DNA from 3 places in the Streptomyces sp. NPDC005761 genome. Region 2 is predicted to be linked to each of the others. Evidence: riboswitches for the same ligand, from Rfam matches in the RefSeq annotation. Region 2 holds a riboswitch; each other region holds the start of a gene.
The links. A riboswitch is a leader RNA that binds a small molecule or an ion and turns the genes downstream of it on or off. The one in region 2 is predicted to bind cobalamin.
Positions count from the first base shown of each region.

Region 1: linked by a shared signal. The riboswitch ahead of ABZ434_RS17225 (CbtB-domain containing protein) and the one ahead of ABZ434_RS28410 (cobalamin biosynthesis protein) in region 2 are both predicted to bind cobalamin.
Region 3: linked by a shared signal. The riboswitch ahead of ABZ434_RS20610 (ribonucleoside-diphosphate reductase subunit alpha) and the one ahead of ABZ434_RS28410 (cobalamin biosynthesis protein) in region 2 are both predicted to bind cobalamin.

Region 1 is NZ_JBEXXX010000016.1:47,200-50,462, reverse strand. Features, by position in the region: gene ABZ434_RS17240 (tetratricopeptide repeat protein) at 1-143, shown strand, start outside; gene ABZ434_RS17235 (GNAT family N-acetyltransferase) at 216-725, shown strand; gene ABZ434_RS17230 (CbtA family protein) at 865-1,650, opposite strand; gene ABZ434_RS17225 (CbtB-domain containing protein) at 1,680-1,895, opposite strand; adenosylcobalamin (AdoCbl) riboswitch at 1,941-2,034, opposite strand; gene ABZ434_RS17220 (histidine phosphatase family protein) at 2,158-2,778, shown strand; gene ABZ434_RS17215 (glycoside hydrolase family 15 protein) at 2,838-3,263, opposite strand, start outside.
Region 2 is NZ_JBEXXX010000040.1:32,299-35,561, reverse strand. Features, by position in the region: gene ABZ434_RS28420 (inorganic phosphate transporter) at 1-1,209, shown strand, start outside; gene ABZ434_RS28415 (hypothetical protein) at 1,243-1,476, shown strand; cobalamin riboswitch at 1,628-1,759, shown strand; gene ABZ434_RS28410 (cobalamin biosynthesis protein) at 1,903-2,946, shown strand; gene ABZ434_RS28405 (cobyric acid synthase) at 2,943-3,263, shown strand, end outside.
Region 3 is NZ_JBEXXX010000022.1:7,713-10,975, forward strand. Features, by position in the region: gene mctP (monocarboxylate uptake permease MctP) at 1-405, shown strand, start outside; gene ABZ434_RS20605 (GNAT family N-acetyltransferase) at 524-1,036, shown strand; cobalamin riboswitch at 1,089-1,226, shown strand; gene ABZ434_RS20610 (ribonucleoside-diphosphate reductase subunit alpha) at 1,360-3,263, shown strand, end outside.

The sequences.
Region 1 (3,263 bases), on a different contig from region 2:
TGGAACTCGACCCGGTCGAGCAGTACGCCCGGCTGATGCTCGGCCGGACGCTGGAGCGTCAGGGCCGACAGGCCGAGGCCGGCACGCAGTTGCGGATGGCGGCCGCGCTGTCCGGGGACTTCACCCCGTCAGGTGGTGCCTGAGCGGCACGCGCACCGGGACGCACCCGGATATCCGGGTGCGTCCCGGACGTGCCCCGTGATACTTCACAGGGCATGACCGACCTCGTCACGCCGCGGCTGATCCTGTCCCCGATGACCGTTGCCGACGCCGAGCAGGTGGCAGCGGGCGAGCCGGCTGACGGTGCCCGCTGGGCTCCGGGCTATCCCTCGCCGGGTGAGTCGAGGGCGGCCCGCCGGTTCCTGGAAACATGCGCCGGCACCGGCGACCCCACTCCGTACGGTTCGTACGCGATACGCCGCCGCGAGGACGGGCTGGTGATCGGTGGAACCGGGTTCCACGGAGCGCCCGACGAGAAGGGCCACGTCACGATCGGTTACGGGCTCGTGGAATCGATGCGGGGTCGGGGGTACGCCTCCGAGGCGCTCCGGGCACTCCTGCGTTTCACCCGCGACCGGGGCGTCGCGTGCGTGCACGGGGACACCGACCTCGACAACGTCGCCTCCCAGTACGTCATGGCCGCGGCGGGCATGCGTCTCGTGAAGCAGGACGCGCAGCTGAAGCACTACCGGATCGACTGGGACGGGTCCGCCGGGCGGGAGTGAGGCGGTTTCCGCGCGCGACAGAGCCCGCCGGGATGTTCCCGGCGGGCTCTGTGCGTGATGTCGGCACCGCGTGCGTCCTGACTGCTCTGCACATGGCACGGCGTCCGGCCCCGGTGACGGGCGGGTGGTGCTCGCGGAATCAGCCGACGGCGGTGGCCGGCCTGTTCGCCTTGCCGTCCTGGGCCGTGACCGTATCCGGTCTCGGCGCCAGCAGCCGCTCGGTGAGATGGCCGAAGACCAGCCCGAAGGTGGTCCAGAGCGTGATCTGCACCGCGAGGGTGGCCAGCCTGAACTCCCAGAGCAGGGACGCCGGGAAGTCCTTTCCGACCTCGTTGAACGACGGCAGGAAGGCGTAGGCCAGCCCGATGACCAGCACATAGCCCGCGGCAGCCGCGACGGAGGCGTTCCAGTTGCCCAGGCGTGGAGCGAGCCGCCTGCCGAGGATGACGGCGGCCACGGCCAGCAGGACGCTCAGCGCGACCATCAGGAAGAACAACGCGGTGCGCCGGCCGATGGTGTCGGGGTTGCCGACCGCCGGCGGATTCGCCGGGTACTTCAGGAACGGCACGATGTACACGGTCAGCAGGGCGGCGCCCGCGACCAGCGCGGCCGTCGCCCGGGGGCCGAACCGTCCCAACCGGCCGAGGGCGTAACAGAAGACGAGTGCCGCGATGCCGCCGACGGCCACGCCGAAGACGAGTACACCGGTGGCGAGGCCGCCGGTGGCCTGCATGCCCCGGCTGACCAGTTCCTCGCCGCCGCCGTGGTCGTGGCCGTGGCTGTGGCTGTGCGCCTCTTCGAGGGCGATGGCCGCGTCCACGCGCGACTCGCCGAGGAAGTACGCCACCGCGAGCGCGAGGGCGCCCGCGACGAGGCCGGCCAGCATGCCGCGGACCAGCAGTGCTCTGACAGATATGGAGTTCATGAGGGATTCCCCTGGATCAGCCGGATGGATCAGTGGCAGGGGAAACCGAGGAGGTGACGTCCGTCGTGGACCCACTCGTGCACGCCTTCGCCCGAGATGAGCGCGGTGGCGCCCTGCTCGGCGCCGACGAAGTACAGCAGGATCAGCATGACGACGCCGAAGAAGACCGCCCAAGGGGCAATGGCCTTCAGCGAGATGGGGGTGATGGCGGGTGTGACTGTCGCGGGGGCAGCAGTCTGTGCCATGGCAGAACCTCCTGGGGGAACACGCGTCCCGATCGTGGTGCCTGAGACGAAGGTGCTGGGTCTGACTTCCCGTACGGGTACGGGTTCACAGTGGCGCGACCGTGCCGGATTCTCACCGGACTTCCGTCACACCCTCGTCGTGTCGTCGCGACCATACCGCTTGGGCGTGACAGCCGCCATGGTGCCCGTGGCCGGCCGGCGGGCCCCGGATGCCATGGTGTGCTTGGCCACGTGGCCACAGTTCAGGGAGTTGAGAGCGGGTATGACGGTACGGGTGATGTTGATCTCACCGGGGATGAACGCCGCACTGCGCGAGGCCCGGTTCGCCGGTGACGCCCCCCTGGACAACGCCGGGCTCGCGCAGGCACGGGCTGCCGCCGGCTCGGTGCCTACCGCGGACCGGTGGCTGCGGGGGCCGTCCCGGCGCTGCACCGCGACCGCGGAGGCTCTCGGGCTGCGGTCGGCCACCGAAGACGCCTTGCGGGACTGGGAGATGGGCCGCTGGACCGGTGCCCGGCTGTCGGAGGTGAGCGCGGGCGAGCCGGACGGGGTGGCGGCCTGGCTTGCGGATCCGGCGGCTGCCCCGCACGGGGGCGAGTCGCTGCTGGAGCTCTGCGCCCGAGTGGGCGCGTGGCTCGACGCCCTGCCCGACCGGGTGCGGGGGCCGGCGGAGGCGGACGTCCACGGGGACAGCGCCGGCCGGGTCCTGGGGGTGGTCGAACCCGGCGTGATCCGGGCCTCGGTCGTCCATGCGCTCGGCCTCCCGCCGCAGGCGTTCTGGCGGCTGGACGTGGCCCCGCTGACCGTGACGGAGCTCGGCGGCAGGTCGGGGCGGTGGAACCTGCGCTGCGGCCGGCCACTCGCACCGGGGGCGAGGATCTGACGGTCGCGGCAGGGCGCGGCGGGGCCCGTCGCCCGGCAGCGTTCTCCTCGCGGGAGCCCTTACCCCGCTCCGCTGCCCCCGTTCGCCGCATTGAGCCTGGCGTCCAGCGTGATGGCGGCGTCGATCAGGGCCAGGTGCGTGAACGCCTGCGGAAAATTGCCCAGTTGGCGCCCTGTGAGGGCGATCTCCTCCGAGTACAGGCCCAGATGGTTGGCGTAGGTGAGCATCTTCTCCAGGACCAGCCGGGCCTGGTCGGTGCGCCCGGCCCGGGCGAGGGCGTCGACGTACATGAACGTACACAGGGAGAAGGTCCCCTCCGAGCCGCGCAGGCCGTCGGGCGAGGCCTCGGGGTTGTAGCGGTAGACGAGGCTGTCGCTGACCAACTCCCGTTCCATCGCGTCCAGTGCGGTCGCCCACATCGGATCGTCCGGAGTGATGAAGCCGACCGTCGGCATGCGCAGCAGGGACGAGTCGAGCACGTCGTC
Region 2 (3,263 bases):
GATTTCACGAACGGTTTCCACGACACCGCCAACGCGATGGCCACGACCATCTCGACCGGCGCACTCAAACCCAAGACAGCGGTGGCCATGTCCGCCGTTCTCAACCTCGTAGGCGCGTTCCTGTCGGTGGAGGTCGCCAAGACGATCTCCGGCGGGATCATCAACGAAGACGGGCTCAGAACCGAGGTCATCTTCGCGGCGCTCGTCGGCGCCATCCTGTGGAATCTGCTGACCTGGCTGGTCGGCCTGCCGTCCAGCTCCTCCCACGCACTGTTCGGCGGCCTGATCGGCGCCGCGGTGATGTCCGCGGGCTGGTCGTCGGTCGACGGCGGCACCGTCGTCACCAAGGTGCTGCTCCCCGCGGTCGCCGCGCCGGTCGTCGCCGGCCTGGCCGCGCTGCTGGCCACCAAGCTGACGTACCGCATCGGCGGGAAGGTCACGGGCGGCGCCCAGGAGAAGGCCACCGCGAAGGGATACCGCGCCGGCCAGATCGCCTCCGCCGGGCTCGTCTCGCTCGCCCACGGCACCAACGACGCGCAGAAGACCATGGGCATCATCACGCTCGCCCTGGTCACCGGTGGCGTCCTCGCCCCCGGGTCGAATCCGCCGGTCTGGGTCATCGTGTGCGCCGGCCTCGCCATCGCACTCGGCACCTACCTGGGCGGCTGGCGCATCATCCGCACCATGGGCAGCGGTCTGACCGAACTGAAGCCTCCGCAGGGCTTCGCCGCACAGACCAGCGCGGCCACCGTCATCCTGGCCTCTTCGCACCTCGGCTTCTCCCTCTCCACCACCCAGTCGTGCTCCGGTGCCGTCATGGGCGCGGGCCTCGGCCGCAAGGGCGGTGTGGTCCGCTGGTCCACCGCCACGCGGATGTTCGTCGCCTGGGGCCTGACCCTGCCGGCCGCCGGTCTGGTCGGCGCGGGTGCCGAGCTCCTCACCAAGCAGGGCACCTGGGGTGTCGTGGTCGTCGCGGCGCTGCTGGTCGCGGGCTCCGGTGCGATCTGGATGCTGTCGCGCCGCAAGCCCGTCGGGCACGGGGACGTCGCCCCGTCCGACGCCGACGCCGAGCCCGCGGGCGTCGTCACCACCGCCATCGCGGCCGTCAGCCCGCCGCCCACCGCGGCTGCCCAGACCCACGACCTCATGGCGACCATCCCGGCCCCGGCCGGACCGGTCACCGACCCGGCCCGACCCGCCACGGTCTAGGGACCCCAAGAGCTCCGGTAAGGACAGATCCACATGAACATCGACTGGGCAGCCCTCGGCACCGTCTTCGGCGTCTCCCTCGTCGCCACCGTCGCTCTCGTGGGACTCTTCACCCTCGGCATCGTCGGCCTCTCCAAGCAGCCGGAACCGGCCGCGCAGGGTGGTTCCGCAGGCGGATCGCTCATGCTGGCCCGCACCGGCGCGTACGTCTGCTTCGGACTGTGCGCCGCGGCCGTGGCCTACGGCATCTATCTGATCGTCGCCTGAGCCCCACCACTCCCACCCGCATCGGGCCGGCCGCACCTCGTGCGCGTCCGGCCCGATGTGCGTCTCAGCACACCGGACCGTCGCAGGTCAACGGCAAGTTGACGGGCGTTCGCACAGCGTGGTGGACTGCCGGAGCCATTACGGCGACAGCAGAGGAAGCCGGTGCGAATCCGGCGCGGTCCCGCCACTGTCACCGGGGAGCAGTCCCCCACCACGGAAGTCACGGTCCACGCGAGCGGACTGGAAGGCCGGGGGAACTGCGGATCCGGAAGCCAGGAGACTCTCGTCGCCGTCACGTCGAACCAGGGCGCGGACCCTGAGTGAGGACATATCGCCATGCCCGGCCGCCGTGCGTCTCTTCCCGCGTTGCTCCTGCCAGCAATGGCCTGTACGAGGACCCTTCGAGGCGCGACGGCCGGCTGAAGCGTGCGTGCCGATCGCATCTTCGCGTACGGCGCCACGGCCGGTCTGATCGGCGATCTGCTGCTCGGTGACCCGCGCAGGGGGCACCCGGTCGCCGCCTTCGGGCGGGCCGCGGCAGGCGTCGAACGCCGCCTGTGGCGCGACCACCGCGGGTGGGGCGCACTGCACACCCTGGTCTGCGCCGGAGGTGCCGCCGGGGGTGCCGCGCTGGTCTCCCGTGCGCTGCGCCGCCACCCCGCCGCGTCCGTCGCCCTGACCGCCGCCGCCACCTGGGCCGTCGTCGGTGGTACGTCGCTGGGGCGCGAGGCCCGGTCCATCGGTGACGCCCTGGCCGCCGGGGACCTCGAACTGGCCCGTGAGCGGCTGCCGCATCTGTGCGGCCGCGACCCCCAGTCCCTGGACGGTCCGCAGATCGCCCGCGCCGTCGTGGAGTCCGTCGCCGAGAACACCTCGGACGCCGTGGTGGGCGCCCTGGTGTGGGGCGCGCTCGGCGGGATCCCCGGACTCGTCGGCTTCCGGGCCGCCAATACGCTCGACGCGATGGTCGGCCACAAGTCACCCCGCTACCGGCGCTACGGCTGGGCCTCGGCCCGCCTCGACGACCTCATGGGCTGGCCGGGCGCGCGGCTGACCGCTCTGCTCGCCGTGACCGCCGGGGGGCGGCCACGGGGAGCGGCGCACGCCTGGCAGGCGGACGCGGCCAAGCACCCGAGCCCCAACGCGGGGCCGGTGGAGGCCTCGTTCGCGGGGGCGCTCGGCGTGCGGCTCGGCGGGACGCTCGCCTACGACGGCCGGGTCGAGCACCGTCCCGTGCTCAACGGGGGGACGGGCCGCGCGGTGGAGCCCGAGGACATCGAGCGGGCCGTACGGCTGTCGCGCCGGGTGAGCGCGCTGGCCCTCGGCGTCAGCGTGGCGGCCCGGCTCGGCGCGGGGCTCGCGGCTCGGCGGATCGCGGGCGGCCGTGCGCCGATCGCCCGCACCACAGGACTTCGTACCGCAGCACCTCGTACCGCAGCACCTCGACTCTCAGGACGGAGACCGACATGAGCGGCGGACTGCTGGTCGCCGGAACCACCTCGGACGCGGGCAAGAGCGTCGTCACGGCGGGCATCTGCCGCTGGCTGGTGCGCCGGGGCGTGAAGGTCGCGCCGTTCAAGGCGCAGAACATGTCGCTCAACTCCTTCGTCACCCGCGAGGGGGCAGAGATCGGCCGCGCCCAGGCCATGCAGGCCCAGGCCGCCCGGGTGGAGCCGACCGCCCTGATGAACCCGGTGCTGCTCAAGCCCGGCAGCGACCGTTCCAGTCAGGTCGTCCTGATGGGGCGTCCGGTCGGCGAAATGAGTGCCCGCGGCTACCACGGCGGC
Region 3 (3,263 bases), on a different contig from region 2:
ATCAACTTCCAGCTGCTCGGCGGGATCTGGATCCTCCAGACGATGCCGGCCCTGGTCGGCGGGCTGTTCACCCGGTGGTTCCACCGCTGGGCGCTGCTCGCGGGCTGGGCGGTCGGCATGGTCTACGGAACGGCTGCCGCGTACGGGGTCGCCAGCCCGACCCAGAAGCACTTCGGCGGGTCCTCCAAGGAGATCCCGGGCATCGGCGAGATCGGCTACATCGGTCTGACGGCCTTCGTGCTGAACGTCGTGGTCGTCGTCGTCCTCACCTTCGTCCTGAACGCCGTGAAGGCGCCCGCCGGGGTCGACGAGACCTCCCCGGGCGACTACACCGCGGACGCGGGCGACCCGGGTGTGAAGACGGAGCTCCCGCCGGCCACCGCCGGTGCGGCCGGCGGTCACTGACCTGCGCCCTGCGTGAACGGGCCGCCGTCACCCTCCGCGAGGGTGCGGCGGCCCGTTCGCGAGCCGGGGCGGAAAAGCCCTTGCGGCCCCGGCCCGTGCGTGCGGCACACTGCCACGTATGGACATGACGATCCGGCCGGTCGAGCCTGCCGAGCACGCGCTCCTCGGCGAGATCACCGCTCAGGCCTATCTCGGCGACGGCCTCCTGGACTTCGGCGCCGACGATCCGTACCTGGTGCAGCTGCGCGACGTGCCCCGCCGCGCAGCCGAGGCCGAGGTGCTGGTGGCCGCCGATGCGGAGGGCCGCGTCCTGGGCGGGGTCACCTACGCCCCGCCGGGCAACCCGTGGGCCGACATCGCGGCGGCCGACGAGGCCGAGTTCCGGATGCTGGCGGTCTCCCACGAGGCCCGTGGCGCCGGGGCGGGCGAGGCGCTCGTACGGGCCTGTATCGACCGCGCACGGGGCACCGCGGGGGTCACGGGGCTCGTCCTGTCGACGCAGCCGGGGATGCTCGGGGCCCACCGGATCTACGGGCGCCTCGGTTTCGTACGGACCCCCGAGAGGGACTGGAATCCGATCGCCGACCTGAAGCTGCTGACCTACCGTCTGGAGCTCCGTCCCGTGGCGTGAGAGCGCGCTGGGGCCACGTACGACACAACATGTGGGGGCTGCCGCATCCGGCAGCCCCCACATGTATGCTCGTGCTCGCTGTCGCCGCAGGGAAATCCGGTGCGAATCCGGAACTGTCCCGCAACGGTGTGTTCGGTGCGCATTTGCGCACCCCTGAGTCCGAGATCCTGCCGACAGCGCATCCGGCTCGACCGATCCGGATGCCCAGACGTCCGGGCCTCGTGGATGGGCCGGTGGACGCCGCACGGAGCGCTGCCCTGCCGCGCCCCGCCCGGCTGCCCCCGCTCCCCGAAGGCCCCGAGCCGAGCGAGGGAGAGCACCGCGTGACCATCGCGCCAGCCGATCCGGTTTCAGCGGCCGAGTCCGAAGCAGCCGAGGCCGAGGCGGCCCGGTCCGGCGGACCCGCGAAGGACGGACCCGGGACCGCACTGCTGCGGACCCTCACCGACCTCACCGCCGATCTGCCCGACACCGACCCCGGACGCGTCGCCGCCGCCGCGCTGCGCGGCCGCAACGCCCGGTCGGACGAGGCCGAGCTGCGCTCGCTGGCCACCGAGGCCGCCGCGGGCCTGATCTCCGAGGACCCCGCCTACTCCCGGCTCGCCGCCCGTCTCCTCACCCGCACCATCGCGGACGAGGCGGCCGGGCAGGGCGCGACGTCGTTCTCCGCCTCGGTCGCCGTCGGGCACCGTGAGGGCCTGATCGCGGACCGCACCGCCGAGTTCGTCACGCTCCACGCGGCCGCCCTGGACGCGCTGGTCGGGCGGTCGCTCGCCGACGGCGCCGACGACCGCTTCGGCTACTTCGGTCTGCGCACCCTGCACAGCCGCTACCTGCTGCGCCACCCGCTCACCCGTCAGGTCATCGAGACGCCGCAGCACTTCATGCTGCGCGTCGCCTCCGGTCTCGCCGAGGACACCTCCGAGCGCGCTCTGGACGAGGTCACCGCGCTGTACGGGCTGATGAGCCGACTGGACTACCTGCCCTCCTCCCCCACGCTCTTCAACTCCGGTACCCGGCACCCGCAGATGTCCTCCTGCTACCTGCTGGACTCCCCGCTGGACGAGCTGGACTCCATCTACGACCGCTACCACCAGGTGGCGCGCCTGTCCAAGCACGCGGGCGGCATCGGTCTCTCGTACTCCCGCATCCGCGCCCGCGGTTCGCTGATCCGCGGCACCAACGGGCACTCCAACGGCATCGTGCCGTTCCTGAAGACGCTCGACGCCTCCGTCGCCGCGGTCAACCAGGGCGGCCGGCGCAAGGGCGCCGCCGCCGTCTACCTGGAGACGTGGCACGCGGACATCGAGGAGTTCCTGGAGCTGCGCGACAACACGGGCGAGGACCAGAGGCGTACGCACAACCTCAACCTGGCGCACTGGATCCCCGACGAGTTCATGCGCCGGGTGGACGCGGACGGCACCTGGTCGCTGTTCTCCCCGGCCGACGTGCCCGAACTGGTCGACCTCTGGGGCGACGAGTTCGACGCCGCCTACCGGGCCGCCGAGGCCAAGGGCCTGGCCCGCAAGACCATGCCGGCCCGTGAGCTGTACGGCCGGATGATGCGGACCCTCGCCCAGACCGGCCAGGGCTGGATGACGTTCAAGGACGCCTCCAACCGCACCGCGAACCAGACCGCCGAGCCGGGCCGCGTCGTGCACTCGTCGAACCTGTGCACCGAGATCCTGGAGGTCACGGACGACGGCGAGACGGCCGTCTGCAACCTCGGCTCGGTCAACCTCGGCGCGTTCGTCGAGGGCGGCACGATCGACTGGGAGCGCCTCGACGCCACCGTCCGCACCGCCGTGACCTTCCTCGACCGGGTCGTGGACATCAACTTCTACCCGACCGAGCAGGCCGGCCGGTCCAACGCCCGCTGGCGGCCGGTGGGTCTGGGTGCCATGGGCCTCCAGGACGTCTTCTTCCGGCTGCGGCTGCCGTTCGACTCCCCCGAGGCCCGCGCCCTGTCGACGAAGATCTCCGAGCGGATCATGCTCGCCGCCTACGAGGCGTCCTGCGATCTCGCGGAGCGCTCCGGCCCGCTGCCCGCCTGGGCCGAGACACGTGCCGCCCGCGGTGTGCTGCACCCCGACCACTACGACACCGAGTTCCACTGGCCGGAGCGCTGGGACGCCCTGCGCGCCCGGGTCGCGGAGACCGGCATGCGCAACTCGCTGCTCCTGGCCATCGCGCCGACCGCGACGATCGCCTCGATCGCGGGTGTGTA